2 regions of the Dehalobacter sp. MCB1 genome follow, and region 2 is predicted to be linked to the other one. Evidence: riboswitches for the same ligand, from Rfam matches in the RefSeq annotation. Region 2 holds a riboswitch; the other holds the start of a gene.
What was found. Region 2 has a riboswitch for cyclic di-GMP ahead of A7K50_RS13570 (sigma-70 family RNA polymerase sigma factor). Riboswitches for the same ligand answer to the same signal wherever they lie in the genome.
Positions count from the first base shown of each region.

Region 1: it holds a riboswitch for cyclic di-GMP, as region 2 does, so the genes downstream of both, A7K50_RS03105 (HD-GYP domain-containing protein) here and A7K50_RS13570 (sigma-70 family RNA polymerase sigma factor) in region 2, are expected to answer to the same signal.

Region 1 is NZ_LXPC01000004.1:187,739-191,950, reverse strand. It holds gene A7K50_RS03115 (lipid II flippase Amj family protein) at 1-314, shown strand, start outside; gene A7K50_RS03110 (CoA-binding protein) at 484-924, shown strand; gene A7K50_RS03105 (HD-GYP domain-containing protein) at 984-2,045, opposite strand; cyclic di-GMP riboswitch class I at 2,141-2,226, opposite strand; gene A7K50_RS03100 (DUF1801 domain-containing protein) at 2,449-2,823, shown strand; gene A7K50_RS03095 (DUF3795 domain-containing protein) at 2,860-3,438, shown strand; gene A7K50_RS03090 (pentapeptide repeat-containing protein) at 3,476-4,212, shown strand, end outside.
Region 2 is NZ_LXPC01000018.1:94,615-98,826, forward strand. It holds gene A7K50_RS13560 (TetR/AcrR family transcriptional regulator) at 1-251, shown strand, start outside; cyclic di-GMP riboswitch class I at 1,123-1,212, shown strand; gene A7K50_RS13570 (sigma-70 family RNA polymerase sigma factor) at 1,633-2,040, shown strand; gene A7K50_RS13580 (hypothetical protein) at 2,656-2,838, shown strand; gene A7K50_RS13585 (Fic family protein) at 2,907-4,049, opposite strand.

The sequences.
Region 1 (4,212 bases), on a different contig from region 2:
ATGTTTTGGTTACAGGCATATATACCATTGGGGTCCTTGCCGCTAATTACTCAGCTCTTCTGGTCCCGGAGCAAGCAGCACTAGCAGCAGCAGCTTCATCAGGAATCATTAATGGCATGGCAAGTATTCTACTTACTTTTTTTATCGACCCAAAATCAGCAATTATTACAGACCAGGCATTGAGAGGAATAAGGCCTTATGCTGATGTGAAAGCATTGGTCATTATGCTTATTGCTACAAAACTAATTGGCACATTATTGGGGCAAGTGCTGTTTTTGCCGGCCGCCCAGATTATTGCAAGCTTTTACATGTAGTAATAATGCCTGTTCATCATGAATATAAGCAAGGAAATAAGAGCCTGTTTATTAATACGATAGGAACTGAAATAGTTTTCACAGAAAATAAATATTGGAAGAAGGAATTAGCCAAATTGCCAAGAAATAAACAATAATTTAATTAAGGGGGGTCATTTTTTTGACGACAATGAGCTCAGTCACTGATTTTCTAGACCAGCGTACTTTAGCTGTGGTCGGGGTATCCAGATCCGAAAAGAAGTTCTCGCATAGGCTGTATAAATCGTTAAAAAAGAGAGGGTATAATGTTTTTGCCGTAAATCCCAATACGGACAGTATTGACGGCGAGATCTGCTATGAAAACCTTCAGTCTTTGCCGCAGAAAGCCGACGGCGTAGTGATCGTTATCCCTCCGGACCAAACCAATAAGGTCGTTAGGGACGCGGTAGAAGCCGGAGTCAAACATATCTGGATTCAGCAGGGGGCTGAATCCAAAGAGGCTATAGACTTTTGTACGGAAAATCAGATAAACGTCATCCATGACCAATGCGTCCTAATGTTTGCAGAACCATCGTTTCCTCATTCGTTCCACCGGTCCATACTGAAGGTGTTTGGAAAACTTCCAAAATAATAGGTTAGCCGGCCCAAAAAACATTTGAGCCGGCATTTTTTTCAAAAAATGGATCAGCTTCACTCGACAATGGATACAATAAAGGTTGTAAGATCTTCGACAAGGTTATATTCCTTAGCCTGGACATGGGCCAGCCCTTTGTCAGCGATTAATACCCTGATAATCGGGCGCATCGGCAAACTTTTATTCTGGTCAACTACAATCCCAACTTCACCTGTATTAAGTTTAACTGTATAGCCGGTCGGATAGGCCGCAACATGCTTTAAGAACGTTACAACCAATTGCTGGGAGAATAGTCTGTTTGCACATCCCATTACAATTTCACAGGCTTCATGCGGTACGATCCGGGAGTGGCCCGGGCCATCATTGACCAGATTATCATAAAAGTCGGCCAGCCCGACGATTTGGGCCAGGATATGGAGGTGCCGGCCGGACAGCTTCCGGGGATAGCCGCTTCCGTTCAGCCATTCGTGATGCTGCAAAGCAATATGCGCACTCAATAAGTTTAATTCGGGTTTGTTCCGAAGTATTTCATATCCGTGAATGGTATGCGTTTGATATAGGTCATTTTCCTTCGGAGTAAAGGCCTCACGTTTGGCGACAAGCTCTTTTGGCAGCTTGACAGTCCCGATATCGTGGAGCAAAGCCCCTACTGCCAGCGCCTCCAGGGTATCTTTATCCAGTCCCAAAGCTTTGCCCAAAATGGTTGCGAGGACGCAGACGCTGACTGAATGCGCATAAACTTGATTATCATAGCTCCGCATATCTGTCAGGCTCAGAAATATCTTCTCTTGAAACAGGATGTCTCCGATGATGTTGTTTACCGTCTTTTTTACTTGAAAACCATTGAGGTCTTTACCGATTCGTACTGCTTCCGCTGAATGCTCAATGGAGTTCATTGCCTCCCGCCTGTTTTCCTCGGAAATAACATCCTCAATAACGATATCCTTGGTTTCGTCATCGTCCACATAGACAATACTAATGCCCAGTTCTTTTAACCGGTCGATATATGGCTGGGTCAGCGTGACTCCTTTACCAAGCAATGAACGGCCGTTATGCGAGAAAATGGTTCTTCCCAACACGTCTCCCTTTTGAAGCCGGTTTACACTTACCTGACGCAATTGTAATCTTCCTTTCCAATAAATCAGTGCTGGCTGAAGCAACAAAAAAATCACCAGCAGACTGCATGGCGACATTCAAAACAAACCTGAGCGGATTCGGTAGCCTGGCAGTCATCAGAATTATTCTGGAAGACCCATAGCTTTGCGTCCCTGGCTTTCACCAGGTTTGCCATTGTCGTTGCTCCTGTATCCCTATTTGATTAATATTTCGGTCATAGAACCATTGTAGCACATTGCTTTCAGGTTCTACAGGGGTTATTTGGAAAATTATTCTTTATTTTGGTGCCAAATGATCAATGTCTCTTAATTTAGCAGAGGAATCTGCTTAAATTCATATAACTCATTAATGATATTTATATACGTGCGGATAACATTCTGAAAATAGTTAAAGGAGAAACTAAAAATGGGAACGGATAAAGTGGTTCATGAATCAGTTGATGGGTATATTTTGCAGTTTCCTGATGAGATACAGGAAATATTAAGAGCAATTAGAAATGTGATAAGAGAAGCAGCACCGGACGCAGTGGAAAAGATTAGCTATCGGATGCCTACGTTTGTACTGAACGGTAATCTCGTTCATTTCGCAGCATTCAAGAACCACATTGGATTTTATCCGACACCAAGCGGGATTGAAGCCTTTAAACAGGAACTGGCCGGTTATAAGGGAGCCAAAGGGTCGGTACAATTCCCGTTAAATAAGCCTATGCCGTATGCGTTAATAAGCAAGATCGTGAAGTACAGAGTTGCAGAGAACTGTTCTGCAGGGGTTGAAATCTGATCTTTATCAAATGATTATTGCCGGGAGATGCATGTGATGGTCAAATCAATGGTAAGTAAAGAATACAGGCGGAAATGCGCCGACTTTTCATTATGCGGATTAAATTGCTGTCTTTGTCCGCGTTTTCATACGGAAGGTTCTTCAAAGTGCCCCGGCTGCGGGGGCCCGGACTTTTTTTTGAAGCATCCTTCCTGTGCCGTAATTACCTGTAATAAAAAGCATCAAAATGTTGAATACTGTTTTGAATGCAGTGTCTATCCATGTGAGAGGTATCAGGCTCCAAGCGAGGCCGATTCTTTTATATCCTATCAAAATGTATTGCAGGATCAAGCCAAGGCTAAAATGGATCTTCAAAATTATCTTGAAGAACTGACGGAAAAACACAAAATTTTAGGGGAACTAATCGCGGATTACAATGACGGCAAATCAAAGGGATTTTATTGTCTGGCGGTGAACCTGCTGCCGCTTGCCGTCCTGAATAATATGATGGATAAGATCCATCATATGGATCGGATCAACTGTAAGGGCAGTGCTGAAGAAGCTGTCCGCTTGCTAAAAGCGGAAGCCGATAGTCTGAATATTCAACTGGTTCTTAGAAAGGCTAAAAAGGATTAAACAGACTATTCAAGCATCATTTCTGGGGATAAATCAAATGTTCTTTGTTTTGGAGGATCAAATATTGTCTGGAATTCGTGAACCAATAGACATTTTTGCTGAGCAGAGGCGCAGTCTGGGAACTGACTGCGAGAACTGCTTCGGGTTGTGCTGCACCGCGCTGTATTTTTCAGCTTCGGAAGGCTTCCCAAACGATAAAGAGGCTGGTCAACCCTGTCGGAACCTGCAGGAAAATTTTCGCTGCAGTATCTATCAAGATCTTCAGGGACTGGGTCTGAAAGGCTGCATAGCATTTGACTGTTTTGGCGCAGGGCCAAAAGTATCCAAGCTCAGTTACGGCGGCAGAGACTGGCGGCGATCACCGGAATTCCGGGAGCAAATGTTTGAAGTTTTCCTTGTCATTCGCCAGCTTCAGGAGATGCTCTGGTATTTGACAGAAGCAGAGACATTACGGCCGGCTCATTCAATTCATGAGGCGCTTCGTACCCTGCGGGAAGAGACGGAACGGCTGACACTGCTCAGCCCAGGCGAGCTTCTGAAAATGGATGTACCCTTATATCGTACCGAAGTAAATACCCTGCTGCTTCAAACAAGTGAACTGGTCCGTGCTTTTGTTTGTCAGGAACGGAATATTCAGGCTGGGATTCGGAAGACGTTTAAGCGCAGGAATAGTCTGATTGCTGCAGATCTCCGGGAAACAGACCTCAGAGGGGCTAACCTTAGAGGAGCCTGTCTGATTGCCGCAGACCTCAGCGGGAGCGATCTGGGCGGAGC
Region 2 (4,212 bases):
TCCTTCAATCCACGTCTGACAGCAGGTTACTGGAGAAAATAAAACATATACTGAAAAATAGGATTATCGAACTTGTGGGACCCGAAATAAATAATAAAAAAATGCTGCCATATGCAATTGAGTTCGCAGTATCCGGTATCCTATCCATATATAGAGAATGGTTCAATTCTGATCGGACGTATTCACTGGAAGAAGTGTCTGCTTTTGCAGGTTCATTGACTTTTAATGGATTATATGCGATTTTTAGATAAAGAAGCGGCATAATTAAACAATGGCGAAAAGTCTTCCAAGCGGCTTTTCGCCATTGTTTTTACATCCATGCGCGGATATCTTCTATAAAATAATTGAACGGAGGCAGTTACCTTGGGACGGTCTCCTTCGTTCTGTTTTCATAGCAAAGCGGTGGAACTAAACTGAATAGTAAAGCAATATTCATCTTTTTAGCGTAATCCTCATCATCTTCTTGTACGGGAAGCTTTATACCGCAGTATATTCAGAATAAAATGATGTAGATAAGGATGTCGTTCTGATCGGAACGACATCCTTTTTTGTCGTTTTTGCGATTTCCCTATAACTTTTCTATAACTAAACTATAACTTTTCTATAATATTTCCAGTATTCTTAAAGTGATAATAGGATAATTATAACCATCAACCTTATAGCAAATAGGTTCATATCTGGTTAGCTATGGCGTAGATGCAACATGGAACGCTGCACGATGGTAACAAAAAGCCATTGTTTCAGCATGGATTTAACGTCCTGTTTATGCAAGTAGTAGCTGTTTTTGCTATACTGGTGCTTCGTGAATACATTTTCAAAGCCACAAAATACTGGCGAGAACATAGGTACAAGCGGCACTTCTAAGAACAACCAAAGGTATAAATAGCTTGGATAACGAAAGAAAAAAGCAGTTGGACAAGCTCTATAGGCTTAGTCCGAAAGAAAGATATATTTTATTGCTTTTCTGCTGGCAGAGATTTTCTCTTAAACGAATTGCCAAAACAATAAGCCTGCCAGTGTTTATAACAAAAAAACGTCTTTATGCTGCGTTGAATAAGGCTGTGAATTCTTTGGAGGTGTGAGTATCGCAGCCGCTTGAACATAAATCAAAAATGAATAATCTTATGTTAAGGGCAAACCCGCCGAAAGGCGGGGACGCAAAGCCAAAGGGTCTACGACGCTTAAAAGCGTTATGATAGCCTGGTTGCCAAGTGTTGCATGCGGAAGCCTGCCCTTTTTTGGGCAGGCTTTTGTGCTGATGATCCATTTGCAACTTTTGATGGATGTTTTTTGTAATGGCTATTTAGGCCCCCGACTTTCGCCATTTGCTATGAGCGAAAGGGGTATCGGACATGTATTGTAACCAATCCCATAGGAGACTGAAATAAAGACGAAGGATTTCGTACATATTCATGTTTCCTTATAATTTCATACAAAAGTAAAAACCTGGTGATTTGCACTGTGCAAATTGCTGGGTTTTTTCTTTCGACTTTTTTCTTCCTATTTCGACCAGTTTCTACCAATCTTTTGGTTATACGGATTTACACAGTAGATACTGACCGTCCCCGTTGCCGCTCTCCTCCGCTCTCCATTTTTCGATTTCTAAAATTCGAAAAAATGGAGGACTATATCATGTCTGAGCAAAAAGAATACACCATTATTGTAAAAGGTAAACGAGTCCCAGTGACTCGAAAAGTATATAAAGCGTACTACAAGGAATACGAATATGCCCGGAATATCACCAGAAAGGCAAAGAAGCATGAGCTTTCCTTGGAAAAATTAAAGGAAGATGGCGTAAACCCCGCTTATATGTGTACTTCGCCATCTCCGGAGGACATGGTCATCCAAAAGGAAACCCAGGCTAAGCTACACAAAGCGTTATCTTCTTTGCCGAAGGACGAGCAGAAGCTCATTTATGAGTTCTTTTATAAGAAAAAGAGTGAGCGGGAGCTTGCGGCAGAAACCGGAATACCGCAGAAAACCATCAATGACCGGAAGCACCGTATCTTTGGCAAACTAAAAGAACTTATGGAAAAGTAAAAAAAATCCGCTCAATCCCCTCATTTCTTCCTTATAGAAGTGAGGGGATCTTTTTTCTTCCCCTCAAGGGTTCTTTGAAAATTGAATATCCGATGACCTGAATACGTTAGCTGACGGACCCAAAAAGGGAAAGCGACCCCGGAGGATGCGCCAAGACCACCTGTAAAAGGACAGATGAAACACGAAGCCACAATTTTTTGTTCATTCATTCCTGTTTCTTTTATCAAAGACGGCCAAATAAGGTGCAAAGCGGTACCCATCCGTCCGGAAAACAGCCGATGGCAAGCTGTTTCGCAATGATCCCGTCAGCCTATAATGATACTTCTGCCCAGTCACAGCCCCCCTTGACCGGGGGATCACGCAATGAGGGCAGCCGGCAGAGATCCTGGCGGGGGTGAGATTCCCATGATGCGGCTTAGCCGGCCGCAGTTCAGGCCGTCGCCCAAGGCTCGGGAAGTAGTGTCAAATAGAGCCATAAGCAGAAAAAACAAAGACTTAATGTCAGAAGCCATGAGGGTCGCCCAAAAGCAGGTGCGTCATGCGCCTAACTTCATTACAGGGCGGCCCTTATGTTTGTGCCATTAAAACATCTACAAACATAAGGAGGATTTACTTATGATGAACGCAGTAAAGGATACCGGAAAGAGCAAAGTAGTCACCATATCCGTCAGCGGACATCCAGTAACGATCAGCTTTGCTGATGAGTACAATCCGCATATTGCGAATATCGTAAAAAATGCGCTGATTGACTCCTATATTCGGAAAAACATCCCGCATTCTCTGGAGACGATGGCTTAATGGCGCGCTCCATAAAAAGCGGCCACAGTAATGAATACTGCGACCGCTTTTTGCTTTGCCCCGCTTGATTAAGTGTCTTTGCGCAGAATATCCAAATAGGCGCTGTAAGCAAAGATTCGCGTCCGGCTGGCTTTGTCTGTTTGTATCAAAATGCCCTTTTCCATGAGAACGGTCACGGCTCTTGAAACAGCGTTATAGGACAAACCGAGCGCTTCCGCGGTCTTCTTGATTTCGATGATCGGACTTGTTTCGAGATAGCGGAAGACCTTCAAGACGGTCTGCGTTGTTCTGTCCGGCGCACCGATCTGAGCAATACTCTTATCGTGCAGTTCTACCAGCCGGTCAATCGTCGTCACCGCATCCAACGCGGACTCGTGTATCGCCTGTAAAAAGAACTTGATCCATTGCTCATAATTGCCCTTATTGCGCACCTCGGTCATGCGGTCGTAATATTCGATCCTGTTCTTTTTGAGAAAATACGAGATGTAGAGTGCCGGTGTGGTCAAAACCCCTTTCTCCATCAAAAACAAGGTGATCAGCAGCCTGCCCACTCTGCCGTTGCCATCCAAGAACGGATGGATCGTTTCAAACTGATAATGGATCAGCCCCGCACGAATCAGAGTGTCGAGGTCGTCGTCAGCATTGAGATATTTCTCCAAGTCCGACATGGCGTCCTGCATATCATCGGGCGAGGGCGGGATATACCTGGCGTTGCTTAATGTACTCCCTATGCCGCCAATCCAATTCTGCGATGTACGAAATTCGCCAGGACTTTTTTCCTGCCCCCTTACGCCCTGCATTAAAACCGCATGCGTCTCCTTCAGGAGTCGATTGCACAGCGGCAGCTCCTTCAGCCTTTTGATCGCAAACTCGGTCGCCTTGATATAATTGATGACATCCGCGACATTGCGATTGACGTTTTCATCGAGCATTGGGTTCAGGACATCATCAAGCGTTGCCTGTGTGCCCTCTATCTGTGAGGACAACAATGCTTCCTTCCGAACATACATAGTGACGAACAAATCCACATTGGGAATTCTCATGGCGATGCCGGCTAACAGAGTGATTTGATTATTGGCCTTTACGAGCAGTTCAACCGCCTCATTATCCAGCGTGATCGTTGGGACGGGTGGCAAGGCCGCAGGCACAAAGGATTTATATGCCATATCCCCGGACAAATTGTTTTTAAGAGTTCCGGATCTTTTCTCCATCTTAGCTCACTCCTTTAAGTGAAATAACTGTACATATTATAACTCTTTTATTTCCTCTAATCAAGAGTTGGTGAAATATATCCGTTTATATTATGCTCATTATTTCATCAAATTATAATAACGAGAAATATGGAGGGAGAAAAATTCGCCTTTATTTCATCGG